One region of the Curtobacterium herbarum genome, then DNA from elsewhere that is predicted to be linked to it. Evidence: riboswitches for the same ligand, from Rfam matches in the RefSeq annotation. Region 1 holds a riboswitch; the other holds the start of a gene.
The links. Region 1 has a riboswitch for thiamine pyrophosphate ahead of JOD51_RS12025 (ECF transporter S component). Riboswitches for the same ligand answer to the same signal wherever they lie in the genome.
Positions count from the first base shown of each region.

Region 1 (14,752 bases):
GTCCAGCGACAGGAACGGGGCGAGTGCGGCGAAGGTGTCGGCCGGATGCGTCAGCGGTACACCACGCATCCAGACGACGCGCACGGAACCAGCTCGTGCCCGATGGCCCACGGAACCGCGGACGCGAAGCGCCTGGTCCTTCCCGATCGTCGTCACGTGGAGACGTGGGTCGCGCTCGAGGCGGCGAGGCAGCGGAACACCGAGGAGCATCGCGGCGGTCGTGTGGCTGAAGACCTGGTCGGCCCGGAGCCGCGGCGCGAGCGCCCGAGCGAGTTCGTCCGGCGTTCGCGGGTGCTCCGCACATCGGATGCCGTGGAACGGGCGGCGTAGGTCCCGGGCATCGAGTCGTCCGCGCGGCACGCCCATGTGGAGTGCGCGGCGCACCCGGAAGGGAGTCCGTCGCAGGGCTGGGGGAAGCGGGGTCCTCGGAGACATGCGTCCATGCTCGATCGGCGCCGGCGTGCCGGGGGCGGGACGGGCCTCCAGTGTGGACAGATCCGAGCGCCAGCCCGATGTGGAGGACAGGGCGCGGAGCGCGTGTGCAGGACACAGCGCAGAGCGCGACCGGGCGGATTCGTGGCGGTGCAGGGCGAATCCTTCCGGTGTTCCGCCCGCTCGCGGGACGGGCGTCGGGGGGAGCTCAGCGGGCGTTCGGTATCTCGCCCACTCACGATCTCGCCCGCTAACGGGTCCGGCGACCGCTGGCGGCTGGGGGCTGCCGCGCGTGGAGGCGGACGACAGGGCGAGCGGGCGAGAACGACGACGTCGAGTGGCCTTCACCCTGGCATTTCGCCCGCTCGGGAGCCGCCGGCCTGCCCGCCCGCCGGAAGGGCCCGCTCGCGGGGCGAGCCTGCAGGCTCCTCCACAGCACGGACACTGCAGCCAGCTGTACACAGGTACTGCCACGGCCTCCCCGTGTGTGCGCTCACTCCAGTAGCGTCGGGACCATGGAATTCAGGTACCTCGGCAACTCAGGTCTCAAGATCTCGGAGATCACCTACGGCAACTGGCTGACGCACGGCTCGCAGGTCGAGAACGACGTCGCCACCCAGTGCGTGCGGGCAGCGCTCGACGCCGGCATCACCACGTTCGACACCGCGGACACCTACGCCAACACGGCAGCTGAGACCGTCCTCGGCGAAGCACTCAAGGGCGAGCGCCGACAGTCCCTCGAGGTCTTCACGAAGGTCTACTGGCCGACCGGGCCGATGGGGCACAACGACGTCGGCCTCAGCCGCAAGCACATCATGGAGTCGATCGACGGTTCGCTCGAGCGCCTGCAGACCGACTACGTCGACCTCTACCAGGCACACCGCTACGACTACGAGACCCCACTCGAAGAGACCATGCAGGCCTTCGCGGACGTCGTTCGTCAGGGCAAGGCGCTGTACATCGGCGTCAGCGAGTGGTCCGCCGAGCAGATCCGTGCGGGTGCCGCCCTCGCGAAGGGCCTCGGCTTCCAGCTCATCTCGAACCAGCCGCAGTACTCGATGCTGTGGCGCGTCATCGAGGGCGAGGTCGTTCCCGCCTCGAAGCAGCTCGGCCTGTCGCAGATCGTTTGGTCGCCGATCGCCCAGGGCGTCCTCACCGGCAAGTACAAGCCGGGTCAGCCGCTTCCCGAGGGTTCGCGTGCCACGGACGAGAAGGGCGGCGCGGACATGATCAAGCGGTTCATGCGCGACGAGGTCCTCGAAGCCGTCCAGCGTCTCCAGCCGGTCGCCGACGAGTCCGGGCTCACGCTCGCGCAGCTCGCCATCGCCTGGACCCTGCAGAACGAGAACGTCGCGTCCGCCATCGTCGGTGCCTCGCGTCCGTCGCAGGTCACCGACAACGTGAAGGCCGCGGGCGTGAAGCTCGATGCCGACACCATCGCGCGCATCGACGAGGCACTCGGGGACATCCCGGAGCGCGACACGGCGAAGAACGTGTCGCCGGCGCAGCGTCCCGCCTGAGCGGAACGCACCGCCTGACGGACGGGAGGCCCGGTACCAGCTGGTACCGGGCCTCCCGTCCGTCACAGGGCTGATCGGGTCAGCACGCTGCGCGTGTCAGGCTGCTGCGCGTGTCAGCGCACCACCACGAGTCCGCGGCCGGCGAAGCGGACGCCGTCGGTGTCGAAGTCGGCGTCCCCGAAGCTGAACAGCACCTCGCCGGTGGCCCCGACGAGCGGGACCTCAGCCGGGTCGTCCGACAGGTTCACGACGACGTGCACCGGGGCTGCCGTGGGGCCGAGCAGCCCGCGGGTCAGCACCAGCCACCGCTCGTCCTCGCTGAAGCGGACCGCGTTCGCCTCGTACCGGTGGTCGACGAACGCCTCGTCCGTCCGGCGGAGCGCGACGAGGACCCGGTAGGCGTTGAGGATCCGCGCACCGCGCTCAGACTCGACGTCGGACCAGTCCAACTTCGAGTTGGTGAACGTCGTGGGGTCCTGCGGGTCCGGGACGGTCGACTCGTCCCAACCGTGTTCGGCGAACTCCTTGATCCGGCCCTCGGCGGTGATCTTGCCGAGGTCCGGCTCCGGGTGCGAGGTGAAGAACTGCCACGGCGTGGTGGCGGCGAACTCCTCGCCCATGAAGAGCATCGGGGTGAACGGGCCGAGCAGGGTGAGCGCCGCGGCGATGACCAGTCCCTCGTCGGACACGGTCGCAGCGAGCCGGTCGCCGGCGGCGCGGTTGCCGATCTGGTCGTGGTTCTGGTTCGCCACGACCAGCGCGGTCGTCGGCGAGGTGCCACGGTCGATCGGCCGTCCGTGGCGCTTGCCGCGGAACGACGACCAGGTGCCGTCGTGGAAGAAGCCCTGGTCGAGCACCTTGGCCAGCGCGGTCAGGGGAGCGAAGTCGGCGTAGTAGCCGTTCGTCTCCCCGGTGACCGCGACGTGCACGGCGTGGTGGAAGTCGTCGGACCACTGGCCGGCCAGACCGTAGCCAGACGCCTCGCGCGGCCGGAACATGACCGGGTCGTTGAGGTCGGATTCGGCGATCAACGACAGCGGCTTGCCGACGAACGACGAGAACGCATCGGTCTCGCTGGCCATCTCGGCGAGGATGTGTGGGCGGGTCGTGTCGCGGATCGCGTGCACGGCGTCGAGGCGCAGGCCGTCGACGTGGTGGTCGCGGAACCACATCCGGACGTTGTCCAGGACGTAGCGGCGCACCTCGGGCTCTTCGACGTTCACGGAGTCGCCCCAGGTGTTGGCGAGCCCCTGCACCAGGTACGGGCCGTAGAGCGGCAGGTAGTTCCCGCTGGGTCCGAGGTGGTTGTAGACGACGTCCTGGATCACGCCGAGACCGAGCGCGTGGGCCCGGTCGACGAAGCGGTCGTAGGCGTCCGGACCACCGTACGGCGCGTGCACGGCGAACCACGCGACCCCGTCGTAGCCCCAGTTCCACTCGCCGTTGACCCCGTTGACGGGCAGGAGCTCGACGAACTCCACGCCGAGTTCGACGAGGTGCTCGAGCTTCGCGGCCGCCGCGTCGAGGGTGCCTTCGGGCGTGTAGGTGCCGATGTGCATCTCGTAGATGACCCCGCCCCGGGCCGGACGACCGGTCCAGGCGTCGTCGGTCCAGGTGAACCGCGCCGGGTCGACGACCTCGGACGGGGCGTGCACGCCCTCCGGCTGGAAGCGGCTGCGTGGGTCGGGCCGGACGGAGTCGTCCCCGTCGATGCGGAAGCCGTACCGGGCGCCGACGACGGGCATGACCTCGTCGGTCGTCCACCAGCCGTCGTCGCCGCGGGTGAGCGGGTGCTCGGTGCCGTCGACGACGAGTCGGACGTTCTCGGGTTCGGGGGCCCAGACGCCGTAGCGGTCGGGAATGGTCATGCGTGACCCTCCAGGATCTCGACCTCGGCCTGCGCGTCGGTCTCGGTGTCATCGGTGCTGGTGCTGGTGCTGGTGCTGGTGCTGGTGCTTGTGCTGGTCGTGCCGGCGTCGGACGTGCTGACGTCGGACGTGCTGGTGTCCGTGGCGTCGTGACCGGCCCCGTCGACGACGTCGGCGGGCACGAGCAGCGCGACGGGGAAGTCGGTGAGGACCTCGTCGAGCAGGAGGTCCCGATCGGCCGGGAAGCGCCTCCCGGTCAGCAGGTCGACACGCTCGACCGGCACGACGTGCAGGAGCGTGTCCGCCCAGCCACCGACCAACTGGAGGCCCAGCGGCAGTCGCGTGGCGACCGTCACGACCCCGCCGCGGTCGAAGGCGACCACGTGGTCTGCTGCCGGGCCGGTCGCGTCGAGCGGGACGTACCGAGAGAACAGCTCCGGGTGGTCGCGACGGACACGGAGGGCACGGCTGGTGACGAGGGTCTTCGCCGCGGCCCCGAGGTCGATGCCGGGCAGGGCGTCCGGGCCGTCGTCGTCGGCGCCGTCGAGCGAGGCCAGGACGTGACGGCGTTCGGCGTAGTCCACGGGCCGTCGGTTGTCCGGGTCGACGAGCGAACGGTCCCAGGCTTCCGTGCCCTGGTAGACGTCCGGCACACCGGGTGCGGTGAGCTGCAGGATCTTCGCGCCGAGACCGTTCGACCAGCCCGCCGCGTCGATCCGCTCGTCGATGGCGTCGAGCTCGGCGACCACGGCCGGGTCGTCGAACGCGGCGTCGACCAGGGCGTGCATCTGCTGCTCGAAGGACTCGTTCGGCTCGGTCCACGTCGTGCTGTCGCCGGCTTCGCGCGACGCCTTCTCGGCGTAGGCGTGCAGGCGCTCACGTGAGGCCGGGCGTGCCCCGACGATCGCCTGCCAGAGCAGGTTGGCGAAGACGCCGTCCTCGAGCGGAGCGAGCGCGTTGAGACGGTCGAAGGCCGCCGTCCACTCCTCGCCGAGTTCGGCGAGGACGGCGATGCGGGCACGGGTGTCCTCGCTGCGCTTGGTGTCGTGGGTGGTCAGCGTCGTCATGGCGTGCGGCCAGCTGGCGAGCCGCTCGCGCTGGGCGGCGTGGAACTCGTCGAGGGTGACCGAGAACACGCTCGGGTCGCCGCCCACCTCGCTCAGGGACGACAGGCGCGAGGTCCGGTAGAACGCGGTGTCCTCGACGCCCTTCGCCATCACCATGCCGCTGGTCTGCTGCAGGCGGATCGCGGCGGCGTTGTCCGCGTCGCAGAGGGCCGGTGCGATCCGGTCGATGACGTCGACCAGGTCGGGGCGGGCCTCCGCTGCGACCTCGAGTGCCGCGATCAGGTGGTGGATGCCCTCCGGCAGGTAGGTGCGGTACACCTCGAAGCTCGCCACGATCTCCGCGACGGCGTCGACGATGCGCTCCTCGGCCACGTCGGCGCCGCCACCCTGGACGGCCGGGTCGACGACCAGGAGGCGCGCCAGGCGTCGGACCTCGCTGTTCAGGATGCCGTCGGCGATCCCGCGACGTGTGCCGTGTGTGAGGTCCTGCCACGCGACGTGTCCGCCGCGCAGCCGGTCCTCGAGGGCCGTGAGGGCGTGCTCGCCGGCCGGGTCGACGAACACCCGGTCGATGAACCCGAGGGCGTCGTAGCCGGTCGTGCCGTCCACCGGCCAGGACGACGGCAGCAGCTCGCCCGGCTCGAGGATCTTCTCGACGAGGGTGTACGCGCCGCCCGTCAGGTCAGCGAGGTCGTCGAGGTAGCCGGCCGGGTCGTAGAGCCCGTCCGGGTGGTCGATGCGCAGGCCGTCGACCAGCCCGTCCCGGAACCAGGAGCCGATGACGCTGTGCGATGCGGCGAAGACCTCGGGCTCCTCGACACGGATCGCGGCGAGGGTGTTCACCGCGAAGAAGCGGCGGTAGTTCAGCTCGGAGTCGGCGCGCTTCCAGTGCACGAACTCGTAGTGCTGCCGGGCGTGCACGGCCGCGACGTCGTCGCCGTCGTGCACGGTGCCGGGCGCGGTCGGGTACTCGGTCTCGCCGACCAGCAGACGCGGGGACCCGCCGTCCGCGCTGCCCGTGTCGAGGGTGACGGCGTCGAGCAGACGGTCGTCGAGCACCGGGATGCGGACGCGGCCGTCACCGGCGGCCCAGTCGATGTCGAACGCCCACGCGACCGGGGACTCCTGGCCGTGCTCGAGGAGCGACCACCACCACGGGTTCACTGCCGGGGTCGCGACGCCGACGTGGTTCGGGACGACGTCGACCAGGACGCCGAGCCCCGCCGCGTGCGCGGCTTCGGCGAGGGCGCGGAGGGCGTCGTCGCCGCCACGGTCCGTGTCGACGTGCGTGTGGTCCACGACGTCGTAGCCGTGACCGGAGCCGGGCTCGGCCTGCAGCACGGGCGACAGGTACAGCCAGTCGGCGCCGAGGTCACGGACGTAGTCGACGACGTCCTGCGCAGCGCTCAGGTCGAAGTCGGCGGTGACCTGGAGGCGGTAGGTCGAGGTCGGGTTCCGGCGGGTCATGCGGCACTCCCAGGGGTGTCAGAGGCGGGCGTCTCGGAGGTGGTGTCGGTCGTCGCCGGGGCTCCGGCTCCATCGGGCGTGCTGGTCGTGCTGCCGCTCGTCGTGCTCGTCACGCTCGTCACGCCGGAGGCTCCGGGCGTCCCGGCCGCGCTCGGCGTCGCCGAGGCGGCGGGGTTCGCGGGCGTCGCTGCCGGGTGGTCCGGGTCGGCCGGCACGGCGGCGTCCGCGGACGGGTCGGCCGTGGTGTTCGTCGTCGTGTCGACCGGTGTCCGCTGGATCTCGTGCTCGGGCTCTGCGCGGAGGACGATCATCGAGCGTGCGGGGACGTCGAGCGCGTCTCCGGCCTCGAGGACCTCGTCCCGGGCACCGGGCTCGGCGGTGTCGATGCGGACGGTCCACCCCGGGGAGTACTCCTCGGGCGGCAACGTGAACGTCACCACGCCGTCGTGCGCGTTGAAGTACGTCAGGAAGGCCACGTCGGTGACCCGTTCACCGCGGGCGTCGCGTCCGCGGATGCCCTCGCCGTTCAGGTACATGCCGACGCTCTTGCCGAAGCCCGAGTCCCACTCTTCCGGCTGCATGGCGTCGCCGGCCGGGGTCAGCCACACCACGTCGGGCAGCGGTTCGCCCTCGCCCCGGCGGACCGGACGGCCGTTGAAGTAGCGGGTCCGTCGGAACGTCGGGTGGTCGTGACGGAGCTTGACGACGTCGGCGGTGAACTGGATGAGGTCGTCGTCGGCGGTCGCCCAGTCGATCCAGCTCAGTTCGGAGTCCTGCGCGTAGACGTTGTTGTTGCCCTGCTGGGTGCGGCCGAGTTCGTCACCGTGGGCGATCATCGGCACGCCCTGGCTCAGCAGCAGGGTGGCGATGAAGTTCCGGCGGCGCTGCAGGCGGAGCGCGTTCACCTCGGGGTCGTCGGTGGGGCCTTCAGCACCCGAGTTCCACGATCGGTTGTGGCTCTCGCCGTCGTTGTTGTCCTCGCCGTTGGCGTCGTTGTGCTTCTCGTTGTAGGCGACCAGGTCGTACAGCGTGAAACCGTCGTGCGCGGTGATGAAGTTGATGCTCGCCTTGGGCGTGCGGCCGTCGTGCTCGTACAGGTCCGCGGACCCCGAGATACGCGACGCGAACTCACCCAACGTGGAGGGCTCGCCACGCCAGAAGTCACGGACCGTGTCGCGGTACTTGCCGTTCCACTCCGACCACTGCGGCGGGAAGTTGCCGACCTGGTAGCCGCCGGGGCCGACGTCCCACGGTTCGGCGATGAGCTTCACCTGCGACACGATCGGGTCCTGCTGGACCAGTTCGAAGAACGCGGAGAGCCGGTCGACCTCGTAGAACTCGCGCGCGAGGGCTGCTGCCAGGTCGAACCGGAAGCCGTCCACGTGCATCTCGGTCACCCAGTAGCGGAGGGAGTCCATGATCAGCTGCAGCGAGTGCGGGTGTCCGACATTCAGGGAGTTGCCGGTCCCCGTGACGTCCATGTAGTACCGCTTGTCGTCGTCCATCAGGCGGTAGTAGGCGGCGTTGTCGAGGCCGCGGAAGGACAGTGTCGGGCCGAGGTGGTTGCCCTCGGCGGTGTGGTTGTAGACGACGTCGATGACGACCTCGATGCCGGCCCGGTGCAGCTCGCGCACCATGGTCTTGAACTCCTGCACCTGCTGCCCGCCGTCGCCCGACGACGAGTAGTGCGAGTGCGGCGCGAAGAACCCGATGGTGTTGTAGCCCCAGTAGTTCGACAGCCCCTTGTCCTGCAGCGTCGAGTCGTTCACGAACTGGTGCACGGGCATGAGCTCGAGCGTCGTCACGCCGAGGCGCTTGAGGTGCTCGATGACCGCCGGGTGTGAGACACCGGCGTAGGTGCCGCGCTGGTCCTCCGGCACGTCGGGGTGCGTCTCGGTGAGGCCCTTGACGTGTGCCTCGTAGATGATGGTCTCGCCGTAGGGGATGCGGGGCGCGCGGTCGCCCTGCCAGTCGAAGAACGGGTTGATCACCACGCCCTTCACCATGTGGGACGCGGAGTCCTCGTCGTTCGTCGAGTCGGGGTCGCCGAACGTGTACGAGAACAGGGACTGGTCCCAGTCGATGTCGCCGCTCGTCGCCTTCGCGTACGGGTCGAGCAGGAGCTTCGCCGGGTTCGACCGGACGCCGTTCGCCGGGTCGTACGGGGCGTGGACGCGGAAGCCGTACTCCTGCCCCGGGCCGACGGTGGGCAGGTAAGCGTGCCAGACGTGCGCGTCGACCTCGACGAGGCGGACTCGCTCTTCGGTCCCGTCGGCATCGAACAGGCAGAGCTCGACCCCTTCGGCGACCTCGCTGAACACGGCGAAGTTCGTGCCGCTGCCGTCGTAGGTCGCGCCGAGCGGGTAGGGGTTGCCGGGCCAGGTGTGCAAACGTGCCTCCAGGAGAGATGAACTGGGCCAACGTATCGGCGACCCGCTGTGATGTCCGACCCGCAGGCCCGAACTGTGGACCGTTGCGGCTCTCCACAGGCCCTCGTCGGAGGAGCCGGACCACTCCTGCACACGACGGTCGAGGACGGTGTTCCTCCACAGTTCGTCATGGCCGGTCCGGCAGGCAGAGCCCGCGGAGTAGCGTCGCCGCCATGACCAACATCGTCACGCAGATCGCAGACAAGGTGCGGCCCGTCGGAGTCGCCTCGAACTACGGCGACCCGGTGGAGGTCGGGGACAGCACGCTGATCCCCGTCTCCGTCAACTGGTACGGCTTCGGCGGCGGGTCCGACGCCGATGAGGACGGCGCCGGCGGTGGTGGCGGTGGTGCCGTCGCGCTGCCGGTCGGCGCCTACGTCCGCCGCCCCGGGCAGGACCTCACCTTCGAGCCGAACGTCATCTCACTCCTCACCGTCAGCATCCCGGTCATCTGGGTCGCCGGCAAGGTGCTCGTCAAGCTCATCCGCGCGCTCAAGAAGTGACCACCTGACGGACAGGAGGCCCGTGGTCACGAGACCACGGACCTCCTGTCCGGTGGGTACACTGCTGGGACACACACGGGAGTCCGCCAGAGCGGGCTGAGAGGGAGCGAACCGCGCTCCGACCGTCGAACCTGATCCGGATCATGCCGGCGCAGGGAGGAGTCATCGCGATGTCCACTGGTGCACCCACCGGATCGTCCATCGAACGTCCCGTCTCGAAGCGCTCACTGCGCTGGCGGGTCATCGACATCGTCGTCGCCGCGGTCCTCGCGGTCGCCGTCGGGGTCGTCTTCAAGCTCTGGGACGTGGCCTACGAGCCGATCGGAGCGGGCCTCGGACTGCTCCTGCCCGGATCCCAGGCGTTGGTCGGCGGCGTCTGGTTGCTCGCCGGACCGCTCGTCGCCATCGTCGTCCGCAAGCCCGGCGCAGCACTCTTCGGCGAGATCGTCGCCGCGTCCGTCGAGGCGATGCTCGGCACGCAGTGGGGGTGGGGCACCCTGCTCTCCGGTCTGGTCCAGGGCATCGGCGCCGAGATCGTCCTCGCACTGTTCCTCTACCGGGTCTGGAAGCTGCCGGTGGTCATGCTCGCCGGAGCTGCGACCGGCCTCGCACTCGGACTGAACGACGCGTTCCGCTACTACGCGGGCGCGACGGCAGCGTTCCAGGCGACGTACGTCATCTGCGCGATCGTGTCCGGCGTCGTGATCTCGGGCATCGGATCCTGGTTGCTCGTCCGCGCCCTCGCACGGACCGGCGTGCTGTCGTCCTTCGCGGCCGGACGGGAGCACGGGCGCCGACCACGAGCCTCCGTCGCGTGACGACCGGCGTGCCCTCCGGTCCGGCGCACATCGCCTTCCGACGGTGGGGCTGGCGGTACCCGGAACGGCAGGCCTGGGCCGTCCGGAACGTCGAACTCGACCTCCAGCCGGGCGAGCGTGTCGCCGTCGTCGGTCCGTCCGGTGCCGGGAAGTCGACACTCCTGCGCGCAGCGGCCGGTGTGTTGGCCGACGACCCGGCCGACAGTGACGACACCGCGGCCTCGGCTGAGGGAACCGTCCTCGTCGACGGTGCCGAACCACGAACCGTCCGGGGCCGCGTCGGCCTGGTCATGCAGGACCCCGAGGCGCACACCGTGATGTCCCGGATCGGCGACGACGTGGCGTTCGGATGCGAGAACCTCGGTGTCCTGCGCGTCGAGATCTGGCCCCGCGTCCAGCACGCACTCGACGTCGTCGGGCTCGACCTGCCGCTCGACCGCTCCACCACGAAGCTCTCCGGCGGGCAGCGGCAACGGCTGGCGCTCGCCGGAGTGCTGGCGATGCGTCCGGGTGCCCTCGTGCTCGACGAACCGTGCGCGAACCTCGACCCGACCGGTGTCGTCCAGGTACACGAGGCCGTCCGAGCACTCCTCGACGACACCGGCGCGACGTTCCTCGTGGTCGAGCACCGCATCGGGACGTGGCTCGACCTCGTCGACCGGTTGGTGTTGCTCGAGCCCGGCGGTGGGGTCGTCGCCGACGGGCCGCCCGACGCGGTGCTCGCTGCGCACGGCGAAGCGCTCGAACGAGGCGGAGTGTGGATCCCGGGGTCCGAGCCCGCACAGGGTTCCGCGCGGAGTGGCGCTCGCGGCCCTGCTCTCCGCCGCGCTGCGCGAGCGGGCGAAATGCCAGGGACGGGTACGGCCGGCGGCGAGGGATTCCGCCCGCTCGGCGTCGGGGCCGACCCCGAGGGGGTGCGCGCTGCGCGAGCGGGCGAAATGCCAGGGACGGGTACGGCCGGCGGCGGGGGATTCCGCCCGCTCGGCGTCGGGGCCGACCCGGCGGGGGTGCGCGCTCCGCGAGCGGGCGAAATGCCAGGGACGGGTACGGCCGGCGGCGGGGGATTCCGCCCGCTCGGCGTCGGGACCGACCCGGCGGGGGTGCGCCCTGCGCGAGCGGGCGAGATGCCAGGGCACTCCGAGCGCGCGACCCCGGTGTTCCGCCCGTTCGCGCCGGGGGCGGCCGGGCTGGAGGCTCGACCCACCCCCGGTGGGACGCCGCTGCTCCGGGCGTGCGAGCTGGCGACCAGCCGGAGCGCGAGCCGGGGCGGGACCCGGGGCTCCGGCCGGAGTTCCCGACGGCGCGCCCTCGACCGGGCGCACCACATCGGTCGCGACATCGACCTCGAGGTCCGGAGTGGACAGGTGCTCGCCGTCACGGGGCCGAACGGCGTGGGCAAGAGCACGCTCGGCCTCACCCTCGCCGGACTCCTCCGTCCCGCTGGCGGCACCCTCGACGCCACCCCGGACCTCGTCGGCACGAACGGTCCGAGCGGCACAGCCCCGCACACCTGGACGAGCCGCGAGCTCGCCGCCCGCATCGGCACCGTCTTCCAGGACCCGGAGCACCAGTTCATCGCGCGCTCCGTCCGCGAGGAGCTCGTCGCCGGCCCCGCCGCGCTCGGGATGCCCGCTGCCGAGATCGAGGAGCGGGTCACCGGGCTGCTCGACACCTTCCGGCTCGACCACCTCGCGGAGGCGAACCCGTTCACCCTCTCGGGCGGCGAGCAACGGCGACTCGCGCTGGCCGCAGTCATCGCGACACGCCCGCCGGTCCTCGTCCTCGATGAGCCGACGTCCGGTCAGGACCGAGCCACGTGGAGCGCCGTCGTCGAGCATCTCGGAGCACTCGCCGACGCCGGGACAGCCGTCGTCGTGGTCACGCACGACCGCGACCTCGTCCGAGCGCTCGACGCCGACGAGGTCGTCCTCCGCGCGGACGGCCTGACCCCGGCAGCGCCGGTCATCGCGTCCGCGGAGGAGGCCCGGTGACCGCCCCGGCGACCGCAGCGAACGGTCGGACCGGTGTCGAGCCTCCCGTCCGTCCCGGGCGTGGCGTCGCTGCCGTGCAGCCGGTGGCGTCGTTGCTCGGGGTGATCGCCCTGGGCGTCGTCCTGGTGCTCAGCCTCGACCTGGTGTCCGCAACGGCGGCCTTGTTGCTCGAACTGGCGCTGCTGCCGGTGCTCCGGATCCCGGTCCGAACCCTGCTCCTCCGGACGTCCCCGGTCCTGGTCGCCGTCCCGCTGGCCGGCATGAGCATCGCCCTCTACGGACAACCCTCCGGGCGTGTCTGGTTCGACTTCGCCTTCGCGCACGTCACCGACGGGTCCCTGCAGCTCGCGCTCGCGACGATGCTGCGCGTCCTCGCCGTCGGCATCCCCGGCATCGTCCTGTTCATCCGGACCGACGTGACGGACCTGGCGGACGGGCTCGCGCAGATCCTCCGGCTGCCGGCGCGCTTCGTCCTCGGTGCCCTCGCGGCCATCCGCATGATGACCCTGCTCGGCGATGACTGGCGCCAGCTCGCGATGGCGCGGCGCGCCCGGGGTGTGGCGGACAGCGGGCGCCTCCGTCGCGGCCTGTCGATGGCGTTCGGGCTGCTCGTCGTCGCGCTGCGTCGGGCGACGACGCTCGCGGTCGCGATGGAGTCCCGCGGGTTAGGCGCGCCCGGCCGACGCACGTGGGCGCGTCCGGTGCGGTTCGCCGGACCCGAGTGGGCGATGGTCGGCGTCCTGCTCGGCATCGGCGCGGTCGCGGTGGTCGCCGCCGTCCTCGCGGGGACCTGGCGTGTCTGAGACGGACGCGCCGGCTGCGCCTGGCCCGGCGGGGAACGGACTGGAGGCACGGATCACCTCGACCCCTGCGCTCGCGACCCGCGCGCTCGCCTCCCGCGCCCGGTCGGCGTACCGAAGCGGTCGGAACGGCCGTCTCGTCGTCCTCGTGGACGGACGCTCCGGGACCGGCAAGACGACGCTCGGCACCGCGCTCGCGGGGGAACTCGACGCGACCATCGTCCACCTGGACGATGTCTACCCGGGGTGGGACGGCCTCCAGGCAGCCGCCGACGCCGTCGTGCGGGACGTGCTCGGGGTGCCCTCCGGCTACCGACGGTGGGACTGGGGGCGATCCGAGCCCGCCGACTGGGTGCCGCTGGACGCCGCCGCGCCGCTCGTCATCGAGGGATGCGGCGCGTTGTCCCGCGCGTCGGCCCCGCTCGCGAGCTTCCGCGTGTGGTTGACCGCGGAAGAGGGCGAGCGTCGCCGCCGTGCGCTCGACCGCGATGGTGAGGTGTTCGCGCGGCAGTGGGATCGGTGGGCACGGCAGGAGGAGGCGTTCATCGCGTCCGAGATGCCACAGACCCTCGCCGACGAGGTCCTGCGCTCCTAGCCCGGCCCGGCCCGGCCTCGCCCGCGTGCTACGCCCAGCCGAGCTCGTGCAGCCGGTCGTCGTCGATGCCGTAGAAGTGGCCGATCTCGTGCACCAGGGTGGTGTGCACCTCGTCCTTGAGCTCGTCCAGCGTGTCGCACTCGAGCAGGTGCTGCTTCCGGAAGACGACGATCCGGTCCGGCAGCTCGCCGAAGCCGTACTGGCCGCGCTCGGTCTGGGCGACGCCGTCGTAGATGCCGAACAGGTCGGAGCCGTCTTCGGGCTCGTCCTCGACCACGAAGACGACGTTGTCGAGCCCGTCGACCATGTCGTCGGGCAGGAGGTCGAGTTCATCGGTCACGAGCTGCTCGAAGTCCGCGGTCGACATCTCCATCACGGGAGGATCGTGGCACAGCTGGCCGGACGTGTCCTGGCCGGTGGATGGTCGCCCCGGGTCTGCCGTGCCACGCGGTGCACACGAGAGCGCCCGGGCCGGACGGCGCTCGAGAGCGGTCGGGCCGGACGGCACGCGATCGGACATCGCCTCATGACGAAAGCCCCCGTCCATCGGACGAGGGCTTTCGGAGACTGGGGTGAGTAACGGGGCTTGAACCCGCGACCTCCTGGACCACAACCAGGCGCTCTACCAGCTGAGCTATACCCACCATGCGTCAGTCCGGCGAGCCGGAGCAACCACTCGATTGTAGTACATCCGGAGGCCTGCCCAGACCACGATCCCTAGTCGGCGACCTGCGCGGCGCCCTGCGGTGCGACCTCGGGTGTCGAGGCCGACACCGGCTCCGGGGTGGACTGCGGCGCCAGGCGGGACTCCCACTTCGCGACGACCTCGGCTGCGACGGCCTTGACGTCCTCGCTGGCGGGCCCGGGCTCGGGCGTGAACCCCGCGCGGCGGTAGTACTCGAGCTCGCGGATCGACTCGAGGATGTCGGCGAGGGCGCGGTGTCCGCCGTGCTTCTCGGGGGAGTTGAAGTACACGCGCGGGAACCAGCGTCGGCACAGTTCCTTGATGCTCGAGACGTCGACGCTGCGGTAGTGCAGGTGGCTGTCGATGCGCGGCATGTACTTCGCCAGGAACGCGCGGTCCGTGCCGATGGTGTTGCCGGCCAAAGGAGCCGTGCCCTCGGCGGGGACGTGGGCGAGGATGTACTCGAGGACCTGGTACTCGGCGTCCGCCAGGGACACACCGTTCGGGATCTCCTCGATGAGGCCCGACGTGGTGTGCATCTTCGTGACGAAGTCGTTCATGTTGTCGAGCGCCGACT
Region 1 is NZ_JAFBBT010000001.1:2,517,637-2,532,388, reverse strand. Features, by position in the region: gene JOD51_RS12055 (putative endonuclease domain-containing protein) at 1-84, opposite strand, end outside; gene JOD51_RS12050 (aldo/keto reductase family protein) at 948-1,952, shown strand; gene treZ (malto-oligosyltrehalose trehalohydrolase) at 2,066-3,820, opposite strand; gene treY (malto-oligosyltrehalose synthase) at 3,817-6,354, opposite strand; gene glgX (glycogen debranching protein GlgX) at 6,351-8,744, opposite strand; gene JOD51_RS12030 (hypothetical protein) at 8,957-9,286, shown strand; TPP riboswitch at 9,352-9,462, shown strand; gene JOD51_RS12025 (ECF transporter S component) at 9,457-10,104, shown strand; gene JOD51_RS17395 (ABC transporter ATP-binding protein) at 10,101-12,095, shown strand; gene JOD51_RS12010 (energy-coupling factor transporter transmembrane component T family protein) at 12,092-12,898, shown strand; gene JOD51_RS12005 (nucleoside/nucleotide kinase family protein) at 12,891-13,490, shown strand; gene JOD51_RS12000 (metallopeptidase family protein) at 13,519-13,863, opposite strand; tRNA gene JOD51_RS11995 (tRNA-His) at 14,059-14,134, opposite strand; gene orn (oligoribonuclease) at 14,208-14,752, opposite strand, start outside.

Region 2 (14,752 bases), 340 kb from region 1:
GACCCTCGGACGGGGGGTTTCGGGTGCCTTCTGCGGGTTCCCGCAAGCCTGCGCGCAGACCCGCATCGGCCCCGCTCCACGGCGAGTCCGACCGCCGGCTGGACACGGCCTGGAGGCACGGTGCACGTCCGTCGACCGGCTGCGGCCAGGCGGCAGGTTGGTCCTCAGCGCCCGCGCGCGAGCAACCAGAGCAGGTAGGGCGCGCCGACGAGGCCGGTGACCACACCGACCGGCAGGGTCACGCCCGGGAGTGCGAACTGCGCCACCAGGTCGGACCCGAGGGTGACGACGGCGCCGACCGCCGCGGCGGGACCGAGGGCGATCCGGCCGCCGCCGACGAGCCGCCGCGCGATGGGTGCCGCCATCAGCGCGACGAACGAGACGGGGCCGGCGGTGGCGACGGCACCGGCGGTGAGGAGCACCGCGGTGAGCAGGAGCAGCACCTTCGCCCGGTCGGGCCGGAGCCCGAGGGAGGCCGCCACGTCGTCGCCGAGGGTCAGCACGGCGAGCCGCGGCGACTGCACGAGGGCGAGCGCCATCAGCACGAGGAACCCCACCAGCAGCGCACCGACGACCGTGCGGTCGACGGCGTTCAGGCTGCCGGAGAGCCAGAGGAGCGCGGTGCCGGCCTGCTGCAGGCTGCCGCTGGTGAGCAGCCACCCGGTGACGCTGAGGGCCATCGCGCCGACGCCGACGCCGACCAGGACGACCCGGTTGCCGGTGATCCCCCGCCGCCAGGCCAGTGCGGCGATGAGCACGGCGACGGCCACTGCACCGACGAGCACCACCCCGAAGAGCAGCACGCCGGAGGCGCCGAACAGGACGATGGCGACGAGGCCCGAGGCACTGGCCCCCGCCGTGATGCCGATGATGTCCGGGCTGGCGATCGGGTTCCGGACGACGCTCTGCACGATCGCCCCTGCCGCGCCGAGGCTCGCCCCGACGAGGACGGCGGCCAGGACCCGCGGGCCACGGAGCTGCCCGAGCACGAAGTCCGAGATCGTGTCCCCGTGCCCGACGAGCGCGCCGAGGACCTGCAGCGGCGAGAGCGGGATGTCGCCGACGCCGAGGCCGACCAGGACGAGGACGAGCAGGGCGACCAGGACGCCGAGGAGGACCAGCACCTCGCGGCGCCGGGTCCCCCGTCGACGCGGTGTGCTCCGGCCGGTCCGGGTCGTGGTCGCCGTCACAGTCCGCGCACCGCCCGTGACCGGACGAGCGCGATGAAGACCGGTGCGCCGATGAGCGCGGTGACGATGCCGACCTGCAGCTCCCCCGGGTACACGACGACCCGGCCGATGACGTCGGCGACGAGCAGGAGCGCGGGCGCGACCACGGCGGACAGGAGGATCGTCCAGCGGTGGTCGGGTCCGGACAGTCGGCGGACGGCGTGCGGCACGGCGAGCCCGACGAAGGCGATCGGTCCGGCGGCGGCCACCGCGGACCCGGCCAGGAGCACGGTGACGACGGCACCGACGGCGCGGACGAGCACCACGCGCTGCCCGAGCGACGCCGCCAGTTCGTCGCCGAGCGCCAGGGTGTTCAGCGACCGGCCGAGTCCGACGGCGATGACGAGCCCGACGATGACCGGGGCCACGACGACGCCGGCGGTGCCGAGGTCCTTGCCGGCGAGGGCCCCGACCTGCCAGAAGCGCAGCTGGTCGAGCAGGCTGGCGTTCGTGACGAGCACTGCGGTCGTGACGGACGAGAGCGCGGCGGCGGTGACGGCTCCGGACAGGGCGAGGCCGACCGGGGTCAGCCCGCCGCGGGCGACGGCGGCGATGCCGTAGACGAGCAGCGCGGCGAGCGCGGCGCCGGCGAACGCGAAGGGCAGGTAGGTGGCGGTGCCGCTGATGCCGAACACGGCGATGCCGACGACGACCGCGAGGGCCGCGCCGGCGTTCACGCCGAGGATGCTCGGATCGGCCAGCGGGTTGCGCGTGATCCCCTGCATGACGGCGCCGGCGACACCGAGGGCGGCGCCGGCGAGCAGCCCGACGACGGTCCGGGGCACGCGGTTGCCGAGCACGATGAGCCCGATCTCGTCGTTGCGTCCCGGGTGCAGGAGGGTGTCGACGACGACTCCGAGCGGGATCGGACGCGACCCGACGGCGATGCTCAGCGCGCAGGCGACGGCGAGCACGACGACCGCGAGGACGGTGGCGAGCACCAGCCGGGACACGGGAGCGGGCGCGGGAGGCGCGACGGATCGGGATCGCATGGGAAGTGAGGCGAGCCTAATGGATGCCCCCGGCCGCGGCGCCGAGGGGCAGCGGCACGACTGTCGGGAACCGTCGAGCAGCTGCTCGGCGTGACCATGGTGCGTTCATAGGGTCGTCATGGGAACGGGGCCTGTACTGACATCCATCGACGGCCGACCGGGCCGCCGGGAACGACCGGAGAGCACCGATGAACGAGACCCCGAACCCCACCCCGGACGACGAGCGTCGCGAGCCGGAGCACCGCCAGCAGCAGGAGCAGGTCCCCGCCTGGGAGCCGCCGCACGCGGACCGGGCGTCCCTGCGTCCCGCGTACGCCTTCGACGGTTCCGGTCCGTACCTGTACGGACCCGACGGCTCCGGTCCCTACGCCTACTCCCCCGACGGGCGCGGCCCGTACCGCGTCGGCAGCCCGGCGCTGGGTGGGACACCGCAGGGCGGCCCCGCCAGCGGCCAGTACGGCGGCGGGCGCGGCGACCAGTACGGCGCAGCGAACCCGTCGGCGCCGCACGGCTGGACCGGGGCCTTCGGCACGGCGCCCGGGACGAACCGGCGCTCCCGGAAGCTCGCGCTGGCGATCGGCTCGGGCATCGCGGCGCTGGCGATCGTCGGTGCTGCCGGTGGCACCGCGCTCGGACTGTCCTCGGTGCACACCACGACGACCTCGTCCCAGGGCTCCTCGTCCCAGGGCACGACCCCGGGCTCCGGCTCCGGCTCGACGGGTGACGGCAGCGGCACGAACGGCTTCACCGTCCCCGGCCAGGGCACGGACGGCTCGGGCACTGGCGGCTCGGGCACCGGTGGCACCGGCGGCAGCGGTTCCGGCAGCACGTCCGAGTCCGCGGCCACCGCGGCGACCGCGGCGCAGAAGAAGGGCGTCGTCACGATCGACACCGTGATCGGCTACGACCAGTCGCAGCAGGCCGCCGGCACCGGCATGGTGCTGACCTCCGACGGCACCGTCCTGACGAACAACCACGTCATCCAGGGCGCGACGTCGATCAGGGTCACCGACGAGACGACCGGCAAGCAGTACACGGCCGACGTCGTGGGCGCCGACGCGACGAACGACGTGGCGGTCCTCAAGCTGCGGGACGCCTCCGGCCTGTCCACCGTGACGCTCGGCGACGACGGGGGCGCGTCGACCGGTGACGCGATCACCGACGTCGGCAACGCCGAGGGCACCGGTGACCTGGTCGCCGCGACGGGCACCGTGACGGCGACCGACCAGGACATCCAGGTGCAGAGCGAGTCCGGCACCGGCACCGAGTCCCTGACCGGGCTGCTGCAGCTGGCGGCGCAGGTCGTCTCCGGCGACTCCGGCGGTCCGGTCCTGGACAGCGAGGGCGAGGTCGTCGGCATGGCGACCGCCGCGTCCTCGGGGACGGCCGACGTCACCGGCTTCGCGATCCCGATCAGCACGGCGAAGTCGATCGCGGACAAGATCCTGGCGGGTGACTCCTCGGGCACGATCACGATCGGCCTGCCGGCGTTCCTCGGGGTGCAGATCAGCAGCACCGCGACCGGGACGACCAGCGGGGTGCCGATCGCCGGCACCGTCGAGGGCTCCGGGGCCGCGAGCGCCGGACTGGCCGCGGGCGACACGATCACGAGCGTCGACGGCACCGCGGTCACGAGCTCGGAGCAGTTGACGAAGCTCATCAGTGGCCACGGGGTCGGGGACGAGGTCGCCGTCGGGTACACGACGAGCGACGGCACTGCGAAGACGGTCACGGTCACCCTGACGGCCGGTCCCGCAGCCTGACCGCACCGGCACCCGACGGATCCGACCGCACGACGCCCGCGCCGCCCAGCGCGGGCGTCGTGCTGTCCGGACGGCGGGCTGTCCGGACGGCGTGCTGTCCGGACGGCGTGCTGTCCGGACGTGGGGCTCAGCTCAGCCGAGCAGCGCGCGGACGAGCGTCCGGTAGACGTTCGCCGACGCCTCGGCCGTGAACGCCGTCGCGCCGCCCTCGGTCCGGCCGACCCGGGCGAAGCCGATCCCCTCGGCCGACACCACGACGAGCGGGCGGGTCCGCCCCGGACGCACGAGCGCCGACACCGTCCACGGGGCCGCCCAGAACGCCGCCAGCGTCGGATCGACCGACGCGACCGCGCCCGGCAGGTCGGGCGTCGACCCGCCACCGGCCAGGCGTCGGTCGAGCAGGTCGCCGGGCAGGACCGGCGTGCGGAACGGCCAGGTCCACGTCGGGCGGATGCCGACCCTCCCGGCCAGCAGCCCGACCACCCGTTCCGGCGGGACGGACGCGACCACGGACCGGCCGTCGGCACCGGTGTCGACGACGGTGCCGGACCAGGCCTGGAGGCGCGTCACCCGCCCGGCGTCGTCGTGCTGGTCGAGCGTGGTCGGCTGCACCCCCTCGGCCCAGGGGGCCAGGACGGTCGCGGTGTCCGGCGGGACCGTGCCGAAGCGGCCGACCAGGTCGGCGGCGACGAGTTCCCGGCCACCGTCGGTGCGGAGGAGCGCGGGGTTCCAGCGCCGGCCGGCGAGGTTCTGCAGGGTCGAGACGGCCTCGGCACCGAGCGACGGGCCGGTGAGGGTGGACCCGCTCAGCAGGACGGGCAGTGTCTCGAGGGTGCGGGGCTCACGGGCGGTGACCTGGTCGAGGACCCGCACCGAGTCGAGCACGGCGAAGACGACGTCGTCCGTCGCCGTCATCCGGGCCAGGGGTCGCTCGATCGTCAGGTCGACCCGGTGGCGGCCCGTGACGAGCAGCAGGTGCGCGCCGGCGACGTCACCCTCCTCGTCGGGGCGGACGTACTCGACCAGCCGCGCGGGAGCACCGGCGGTGGTCCAGACGTCGCAGCCGACCAGGAGCAGTCCGTCGACCGAGCCCGGCAGCCGCTCGAGCAGGGAGGCGTTCTCGTCCCCGATCGCCCGGTCACTCGGACGCGAGCGGACGGTGAGGACCACGTCGTCGCCGCGGACCCGGAGGTCGACGCCGGCGGACTCGTCGGTGCGCCACCCGGTCGGTCGGACGAAGCGGACGCGGGCGGTGCGGTCCTCGGTCTGCCCGGCTGCGGCGGCGGGAGGGTCGGGGACGAGCATGCTGCGAGGCTACGGGCGTGCCGACGGCCCCGGGTCAGCGGCTCGCCGGGGCGGGGCGGATCGCCGGGCGGAGCGGATCAGGGGGCGGTGCTCCGCGGTCGGGGCGGCGGGGGCGGCGGGGGCGGCGGGACGGGCTTCGCGGCGACGACGTCGGCACGGCGGACGGTGACGGGTCCACGGCGGGTGGTGACGGTCACCGACTCGGGCGTGCGGGCGGTGAGGTCGCCGAGGGCGTCCCGCGCGCCGGCGCCGTCGTGCGCCCGGACCACCACCCGGTCACCGAGCGCCGCCGCGTCGAGCACGGCGAGGGCCTGCGCGCGGGCGATCTCGGCCTGCGACGGGGCAGCAGCCGGTGCGTCGTCCGGGGCGGGTTCGCGGTCAGGGGCCGCGTCCGGGTCCGGGTCGCGAGCGGGGTCGGGCATGCCTCGAGCGTACGGCCCGGGGTCCGCCCGACCGCCGCGGCTAGGGTGGCGGGATGGACAAGGCCCGGGTGGACAGCTGGATCTGGGCGGTCCGGATCACCAAGACCCGGTCCGCGGCGACGACGGCGTGCAAGGCCGGGCACGTGAAGGTGAACGGCGAGCGGGCGAAGCCGTCGCAGCCGGTCGGCCCCGGTGACGAGGTGCGGGTCCGTCAGGCCGGGTTCGACCGGATCGTCGTCGTGAAGAGCATCATCCTCAAGCGGGTGAGTGCGGCCGAGGCGGCGAAGCACCTCGAGGACAACACCCCGCCCCGACTCCCCCGCGAGGAGGCCGGCTTCGTCCCGATCCGCGAACGCGGCGCGGGGCGTCCGAGCAAGCGGGAGCGCCGCGACCTCGAGAAGCTCCGCGGGTACTGACCGGGCTCCCGGCAGAGCTCCGACCGGTCAGACGAAGCGGACGGTCTGCTGCAGGCGGTCGCGGATCGCGAAGACGTCGACCGACCCCTCCGGGGACCAGTTGCCGGCGAGCACCTGCACGAGCGCGCTCCGCCGGACGATCAGGGCGGTCGGCTTCCGCGGGGTGCCGATGCGTTCGACGTCCTCGTCCACCGCGGAGTCCGGCACGACGAGCAGCCGCCCGGTGAAGCGCACCCGGGTCTGCTTCTGCACGGCACGCGCCGCGCGGACGAGTTCCTTGACCGGGCGCTCCCCCGGCTCGAGCGTGTCGCCGACGACCTCGCCGTGCTCGATCGCGACCGGGCCGCCCCAGTCGATCGACTCGACGGCCCAGAGCCCGGTCGGGGTGAGGACGGCGTGGTCGAGCTTGCCCTCGACGCCGGCGTCCAGGTCGTGCCACACGGTCACGCCGATGCCCATGTCGGCGATGATCGCGGCGGTGGCTTCCTCGGCCAGCGCCTCGCCGAGCAGCCGGCGGACGGACCGCGGCGCCGAGCGGACCAGGGCGGGGTCGTAGGGGTCCTCGATCGGGTCGCCGAGTCCGACCCACTCGCGTTCCGCTGCCAGGAAGACCTCGCGCGACCGACCGCCGGGGTGACCGTGCGACCGGGCCCTGGGGCGGGAGTCGCGACGCGCCGTCGGCGGTGCGTAGTCGTCGCGACCGGCACCGCTCCTCCAGGCTGCCGAGCCGGTCGGCGCCGACGACGAGCCGGGACGGACCGCGCCACTGTCGTAGGCCCGACGGGCGGCCGGGGTGCCGATCAGCTCCCACGCGATCTGCACCCGGCGGAAGTGCTGGGCGTCGCCGCCGAGGTCGGGGTGGCTCTCGCGTGCCGCACGCCGGTAGGCACGGCGGAGGGTCTCGTCGTCCGCGCTCGCGGGGACGCCGAGGACCTCGTACGGGGTGGCGTCGGCCGGGCTGTCGGTCATGGCCCTGGAACGCTACCCGACGTCGGGTCGGTGTCGGCCGCGAGCGGGCTGAGCGGCTGCTGAGCAGCAGGGCGGGGCGGGACAGAGCGTCCACGCCCCGCCGGGCGGGTCAGGCCAGTGCGGCCGTGATCGCGTCCCCGTGCTCCTCGAGCCAGGCGACGTCCGCGCGGTAGAGGTCCGCGTGCCCGTGCGCCAGGTCGCTGACGAACTTCGGGTTGCCCACGGCCGCCTCGGTCTCGAGCGTCGTGACGAGGGCCACCAGGCTCGCCGTCATCGTCTCGACGAGCACGCTGCGGGATCGGGCGTCCAGACCGTAGGCACGGCAGAACTCGGCGGCGCGGGTCACCCGGTCGGCGAACTCGGGCACCGGGGCACCCTCGTCGACGCTGCTGGTGAACGGGGCGAACCGGTACACGGCACTCGCGACGTCCCAGACCCGTGGGCCGGGGTGCGCGGTGTCGAAGTCGATCACGCCGACCGCCGCGATGCCGTCGTACACGACGTTGTACGGGGCGAAGTCGCCGTGCACGATCGTCTCGACCGGCAGGTGCTCGGCCTGGGACCACACGTCGGTCGCGTCGTCGCGCGGGAACGAGGCGGCGGCGTCGTGGAACTGCCGGAGCAGCCGCGCGGTGGTGACCAGGGCGGCTTCACTCGCGACGTCGGCGGTCCAGGGGTACTCTCCCGCTTCGCCGGGGACGAACGTCACCGTCTCGAGCTTCGCGCCGAGGGCGATCGGGGCGGGGGCCGCGACGAAACCCTGCTCGTGCAGGTGCGTCAGCAAGCGGTGCACGGTGGGGGTCCACGGCCCGGCAGGCCGGTGCACCCGGTCGTCGGCCTTGGTGATCCGTTCCATGGGGGAACCTCCTGTACGTCGTCGTCGACGTGCTCGTCACTGTAGTGGCAGGAGCGAACGCTCGGGCGGGTCGCCGGGACACCATCCACTGGGCGCGCCGTGGACGAGCCGGAAGCCGCAGGCCGGACCGGATCGGGCTGTGCTGGGTCTGACCAGCCCCGACCGCACCGCGCCAGACGTCCTCAGCCGGGCAGCAGCTCCCGCAACCACCCCGGACCGCGCACCTCGGCGCCGAGCGCCTGCACCCGGTCGCGCAACCCGCGGTCGGCGGTCACGACGACGGGCGCCTCGCCGGCGGCCACGACGGACTCGACCGCGGCGACGACCGCGTCGTCACCCGACGCGGCGGCCCGCTCGATCGTCACCGGCGGCAGACCCGGCCGCGGGGCGGACGGTGCCGGGTCCGTGGTGGCGCTGCGGGCCTCCCCCTCGAGCACGACGGTCCACCGCGGCCACCAGGCGGTCGACGGCAGGTCGAGCGCGGACGCGGGGACGCCGACCGCAGCGAGCGCGCGCACCTGCGCCACGAGTCGGGCGGCGGCGCCGGCGCGGTCCTTCCACCAGCCGTCGGGGATGCTGCCGACGACGTTGGCGGCGTCGACGACGACGTGCGGGGTGCGGTCGAGGGTGGCGCGGAGGGCTGCCCAGGACCGGCCGAAGCCGGGGTGCAGGTCGAGGGACTCGACGTCGGCGACGGGCACCCAGGACAGGGCGAGGCTCTCGCGGTCGGCCATCACGGGTTCGAAGGGCCGGGAGGCGCGCCCCACGACGGTCGTGTAGCTCCAGAACCCGAGGTCGAGGACGGCGGTGTGGCGGAGGTCGACGGCGTCGTCGGGGACGCCGGCTTCCTCGGCGGACTCGCGGAGGGCGGCGGTGACGGGGTCCTCGTGCTGGTGGCGGGCGCCGCCGGGGATGCCCCAGGTGCCGCCGTGGTGGCTCCACTCGACGCGGTGCTGCAGCAGGACGCGGCCGTGTCCGTCGTCGACGAGCAGGCCCGCGGCGCCGAAGCGTCCCCAGGCCTTCGTGCCGTCGTCACCGTAGGCCCAGGCGTCGCCGGGGTCTCGGGGGCCGGAGGGGGGTCCGGGCGGCGGTCCGGCAGGGGTCGCGGTCCGTCGTTCGTCGTCCACGTGTCCACCTTTCCACAAACGTCCGTCAAGGGGCCCTGGACGTCGGCGGCGATGCGTGTACGGTGTCGTCCGAGACACGGGGTGCCGCATCCGAGCGGCTGAGATCACACCCGTCGAACCTGCTCGAGCTCGTACTCGCGAAGGGATCGTCCATGGAGAACGCTGCGCCCACGATCGACTGGGCCCACCGCACCGCCGACCTGCTGGAGGCCGTCCGCACCCGGGCGCCGCTGGTGCAGTGCATCACGAACACGGTGGTGCAGAACGTCACCGCGAACGTGCTGCTCGCGCTGGGGGCGTCGGCCGCGATGGTCGACGTACCGACCGAGGCGGGACCGTTCGCCGGTGTCGCGGACGGGCTGCTCGTCAACACCGGCACCCCGCACGCCGAGCCGCGGGTGGCGTCGCTCGAGGCCGCGGCCGCCGCGGTGGCCGCCGGGACGCCGTGGGTCCTCGACCCGGTGGCGGTCGGGTCGTTGCCGGTCCGGACCGCCCTGGCGCGGGACCTGCTCGCGCTCCGGCCGACGGTCCTCCGCGGGAACGCGTCCGAGGTGCTGGCGGTCCTCGGCGCCTCGGCCGGTGGTCGCGGTGTCGACAGCACCGTCGGCACCGAGGACGCCCGTGACGCCGCGGTCGCCGCCGTGCGTGACGAGGCTGTCGGCGCCGTCGCCGTCTCGGGTGCGGTCGACCTGCTCGTCGCGCCGTCCGGGCTGGTGCGGGTGGCGAACGGCACGGAACTCCTCACCCGGATCACCGGCGGCGGGTGTGCGCTCGGTGCGGTGGTCGCGGCCTTCGCTGCGGTGTCCCCCGGCAGTCCCCTGGACGCGGCCGTCGCCGCGACCGCGGTGCACACGATCGCGGCCGAGCTGGCGGCGCGGGACGCCGGTGGCCCCGGCACCTTCCAGCCGCTGTTCCTCGACCGGCTCGCGTCGCTGAGCCCGGAGGACGTCGTCCGGGAGGCCCGGATCACCGCCGACACGTCGGCTGCGGCCGTCGGGGATCGCGCCTGATGCCCGGCACGGACGACGTCGGGGTCTACCTGGTGACCGACACCGCGCTGGCGGACCGGCACGGGCACGGGGTGCTCGGCGCGGTCCGGGCCGCGGTCGGTGCCGGGGTCCGGATCGTGCAGGTCCGTGACAAGACCGCGTCGGCGCGCGATCTGCTGGCACTGACCGCGGCCGTGGCCGACGCCGTGGGCGACCGGGCCCTGGTGGTCGTGGACGACCGGCTCGACGTCGCCCTGGCTGCGCGGCACGCCGGGCACCGGGTGGCCGGCGTGCACCTCGGGCAGTCGGACGTCCCGGCGAGCGCCGCCCGTGCGCTGCTCGGCCCGGACGCCCACGTCGGGCTGACGGCGAACACCACGCGGCACCTGGTCGAGGTCGCGACGATGCCCGCGGGGTCGGTCGACCTGCTCGGGGTCGGGGTGGTGCACCCGACGAGCACGAAGCCGGACCACCCGCCGGCGCTCGGGGTCGCCGGGTTCGGGCGGCTCGCGGCGACGACGACCGTGCCGTGCGTGGGCATCGGCGGCGTGACGCTCGACGACGTCGGACCGCTCCGGCAGGCCGGGGCCGCGGGCGTCGCCGTCGTGTCGGGGATCTGTGCGGCGCCGGACCCGGGCGCTGCCGCGCGGGCGTTCGTGGCGGCGTGGGACGGAGCGGGCCGGTGAACGGGAGCGTGGGCGCGTCGGTTCCGCCGCTGCCGCGGGTGCTCAGCATCGCCGGCACGGACCCGACGGGTGGTGCCGGGGTGCAGGCGGACCTCAAGTCGATCGCGGCGCAGGACGGGTACGGCATGGCGGTCGTCACGGCCCTGGTCGCGCAGAACACCCTCGGGGTCCGGTCGGTGCACGTCCCCGACACGGTGTTCCTCCGGCAGCAGCTCGACGCGGTGTCCGACGACGTGACGATCGACGCGGTGAAGACCGGCATGCTCGGGACGGCCCAGGTCGTGCGGGTCGTCGTCGACTGGCTCCGGGCACACCGGCCGGCCTGGGTGGTGGTCGACCCGGTGATGGTGGCGACGAGCGGCGACCGGCTGCTCGACGCGGACGCCGAGTCGGCGATGGCGGACCTGTTCGCCCTCGCCGACCTGGTCACCCCGAACCGCGACGAGCTCCGGGTCCTGGCCCAACTCGCGGGTGCGCAGCCGAACGACGCCATCGGCGCTGCTCGTGCGGTGGCCCGCCGGTGGGACGTCCGGGTGCTCGCGAAGGGCGGTCACGACGACGGCCCGACCGCGGACGACGCCCTGGTCTCCCCCGACGGCAGCGTCCGGGTGTTCAGCGGACCGCGGATCGCGACGACCAACACGCACGGCACCGGATGCTCGCTGTCGAGTGCGATCGCCACGCTCGTCGCCCGCCACGGCGACTGGGAGCTGGCGGTCGGGGCGGCGAAGACCTGGCTGGCCGCGGCCCTCCGCGGCGCGGACGCCCTGCAGGTCGGGCAGGGCCACGGGCCGATCGACCACAACGCACTCGTCCGCGCCGCCCTGCCGACACCGCGGCTGACCGACGCCTGGTGGGTCGACGCCGCCGCGGTCCTCGACGAGACGCTGGACTGCCGGTTCCTCCGGGGCCTGGCCGACGGCACGCTCGACCCCGAGGTGTTCGCGGGCTACCTGGCGCAGGACGTGCACTACCTCCGGGCGTACGAGCAGCACCTCGCCACCATCGCCGCCGGGTCGACCGGGGATGCCGCCACGTTCTGGACGACCGCCAGCGAGGGCTGCGCCGCGGAGGCCCGTGACCTGCACCAGCGTCGGCTCGCCGGATCGCACGCGGACGACCCCGTCCACCCGGTGTGCGCCGGGTACCTGGCGCACCTGGCCGACGCGGCACGGCAGAGCGCCGAGTCCGGGGACGTCTCGATCCTGGCGGCGGCGGTGCTGCCCTGTTTCCGGGTCTACGCCTGGGTCGGGGAACGGCTCGGCACGGCACCGGTCGGGCACCCGTTCGCCGACTGGATCACGGCGTACCGGGACCCGGGGTTCGCGGCCTCGAGCGCGCGGGCCACGGAGCTCGTCGAGGAGCTCGCGCGGCGGGCCGACCCCGAGCTGCGGGGACGGATGGTTCGCGCGTTCCGGCAGTCGGTGGCGCAGGAGCTCGCGTTCTTCCGGATGCCGGAGCGGCTGGGCGAGCCGGTCTGACGGGGGTGGGACGGGCCTCCCGGTCGGATGTCGGCGGTCGAGCGCCCGTCAGTACGCTTCCGGCGACGGGACCAGACGGATGCCGTCCGCGCCGGGTGCCCGGCGGACCAGCGTGACCGACAGGTCCGACCCGTCGACCTCGCACCGCATCCACGTGTGGTCCGGCTGCCGGCGGCGGTCCGTCGGCGACCCGGGGTTCAGCAGGCGCATGCCGTTCGACGCGGTGGAGTCCCACGGGATGTGCGAGTGCCCGAAGACCAGGACGTCGACGTCCGGGTGGTCCGCCTCGGCCCGACGCTCCCGGCCGGTCGACGCCCCGGTCTCGTGGACGACCGCGAACCGCAGCGACTCGATCCGGCGGGTGGCGACGAGGGGAAGACGGTCCTCGAACCCCAGGTCGTTGTTGCCCCGGACGGCGAGCAGGTCGCGGGACCGGGCTTCGAGCCGGTCGACCGTCGCCAGGTCGACCCAGTCGCCGGCGTGCACGACCAGGTCGGCGGCGTCGATGTCGGCCCACAGCTCGGGCGGCAGGTCCGCCGCGCGCTTCGGCAGGTGCGTGTCCGACAGCAGGACCAGCGCGGTGCTCACGGTGTCGTCACTCGTCGGATGCGTGGTGCGGCATCGGCAGGTCGACCTCGTCGGCGGCGCCGAGTCGTTCGAGCATGCCGGCGAGCAGTGCCACGTCGTCGTCGGACCAGTCGGCCAGCCGTTCCACCAGGGCGTCCCGGTGCAGCTGCACGGACCGGGCGAGCGCCCGACGACCGGCGTCCGTCGCCTCGAGCGGCTTCGCGTTGCCGGAGCCGCCGTCGACCGTGCGGACCAGGCCCGCGGCGAGCAGACCGGACAGCTGCCGCGAGATCGTCGAGCGGTTCAGCCGCAGGTAGCGCGCGATGTCGATCGCCATGCACCCGGGGTGCTGCACCACGAAGTCGACGAGCGACTGGTCCACGATGCTCAGCGCCTCGTCGGTGCCGCGCGCGCGGACGCTCGCGCGCCGGGTGATGCGGGAGAGCTCGGTGTACGCCCGTCCGATGTCCGCCTCGCGGATCCCGGGGCCCCTCGGGTCGGCCATGGTGTTCCAGTCTGTCGTCCGGCGTCGGCCGGAGGTCGGTCGCCCGGTTCCGGGCACGGTGCTGCGTGGCGGTCCCCGCGTCGCTGACACGGGCCCCTCCGCCGACGGCGTCGACCCACGATAACGGGGCGTCCGCTGAAGAGGGGACATCCGGGACCGACCGGGGCACCGCTGCCCCGCCGGGATCAGGCCGGAGCCGCCGCCGACCGGAGTGCGGCGATGTCGAGCTTGACCATGTCGCGCATCGCCTCGTACACGCGCGTCGCCGCCGCGTGGTCGCCGCCGGCCGCCATCAGCTCGCCCATCATCGACGGGGTGACCTGCCAGGACAGCCCCCAGCGGTCGACCAACCAGCCACACGCCACCGGGTGCCCGCCCTCCGCGATCAGGGCGTCCCAGATGCGGTCCAGCTCCTCCTGCGTGTCCACGTCGACCTGCAGCGAGAGCGCGTCGGTGAAGGGGTGCCCGGGGCCGCCGTTCATCGCCCGGTACGGCTGCCCCATCAGGGTGAAATCGACCACGAGCACCGAGCCGTCCGGCGCCCGCCCCACCCCGTCGATGCGGGAGTCGGGGAACAGCTCCGTGTAGTACTCGGTGGCGTGCTGGGCCTGGTCGTCGAACCAGAGGAAGGGGACGATGCGCGGCATGACGGGTCTCTCGGTGGGGTCAGTCCGCGACGCCGCGGCTGAGGAGGTCGTTCTTCTCGGGGTGCTCGTCGAACCACTGGCTGACGAACCAGCACATCGGGACGATGCGCTTCGTCGATGTCGTCTCGACGTCGGACACGGCGTGCTCCACCAGTTCGCCCGCGTACCCGTGGCCCCGGTGCGTCGGCACCGTGTACGTGTGCGGGAAGGCGATCGCGTCACCGTTGACGCGGTAGTCGAGCACGCTCACGAGGGTCCCGTCGACGTACATGGCATACCGGTCTCGGTCGGCCTCGTTCCGGAACTCGTGTGTCATGCCGCCATCCTGCACCGCCGTTCAGGGTCCGGTGCGACCGACCTCCGGTGAACGCCAGACGGAATGCCTCGGGGGCGAAGGTGTTGCACTGTGCATGACAACCATCGGAATCATCGGAGCAGGCAACATCGGATCCCAGCTCGCACGCCTCGCGGTGCAGCACGGCCACCAGGTCGTGATCGCGAACTCCCGCGGACCGGAGACCCTCACCGACCTCGTCAGTGAGCTCGGCGAGCACGCGACCGCCGGCACCCGCGAGGACGCCGCCACCCAGGGCGAGATCGTCGTCGTCACCGTGCCGCTCGGCGCCATCGACACGATCCCCGTCGAGCCGCTCGTCGGCAAGGTCGTCATCGACACCAACAACTACTACCCCGAGCGCGACGGCCAGATCGCGGCCCTCGACCAGGAGACCACCACCACGGCGGAGATGCTGCAGGACCACCTGGTCGGCGCCCACGTCGTCAAGGCCTTCAACCACA
Region 2 is NZ_JAFBBT010000001.1:2,179,662-2,194,413, forward strand. Features, by position in the region: gene JOD51_RS10385 (FecCD family ABC transporter permease) at 165-1,190, opposite strand; gene JOD51_RS10390 (FecCD family ABC transporter permease) at 1,187-2,221, opposite strand; gene JOD51_RS10395 (trypsin-like peptidase domain-containing protein) at 2,410-3,984, shown strand; gene JOD51_RS10400 (hypothetical protein) at 4,117-5,289, opposite strand; gene JOD51_RS17105 (hypothetical protein) at 5,367-5,711, opposite strand; gene JOD51_RS10410 (RNA-binding S4 domain-containing protein) at 5,765-6,127, shown strand; gene JOD51_RS10415 (DnaJ domain-containing protein) at 6,155-7,096, opposite strand; gene JOD51_RS10420 (phosphotransferase enzyme family protein) at 7,206-7,952, opposite strand; gene JOD51_RS10425 (NUDIX domain-containing protein) at 8,135-9,079, opposite strand; TPP riboswitch at 9,147-9,243, shown strand; gene thiM (hydroxyethylthiazole kinase) at 9,232-10,089, shown strand; gene thiE (thiamine phosphate synthase) at 10,089-10,754, shown strand; gene thiD (bifunctional hydroxymethylpyrimidine kinase/phosphomethylpyrimidine kinase) at 10,751-12,235, shown strand; gene JOD51_RS10445 (metallophosphoesterase family protein) at 12,284-12,823, opposite strand; gene JOD51_RS10450 (MarR family winged helix-turn-helix transcriptional regulator) at 12,831-13,307, opposite strand; gene JOD51_RS10455 (VOC family protein) at 13,493-13,954, opposite strand; gene JOD51_RS10460 (GNAT family N-acetyltransferase) at 13,974-14,270, opposite strand; gene JOD51_RS10465 (NADPH-dependent F420 reductase) at 14,365-14,752, shown strand, end outside.
Region 2: linked by a shared signal. The riboswitch ahead of thiM (hydroxyethylthiazole kinase) and the one ahead of JOD51_RS12025 (ECF transporter S component) in region 1 are both predicted to bind thiamine pyrophosphate.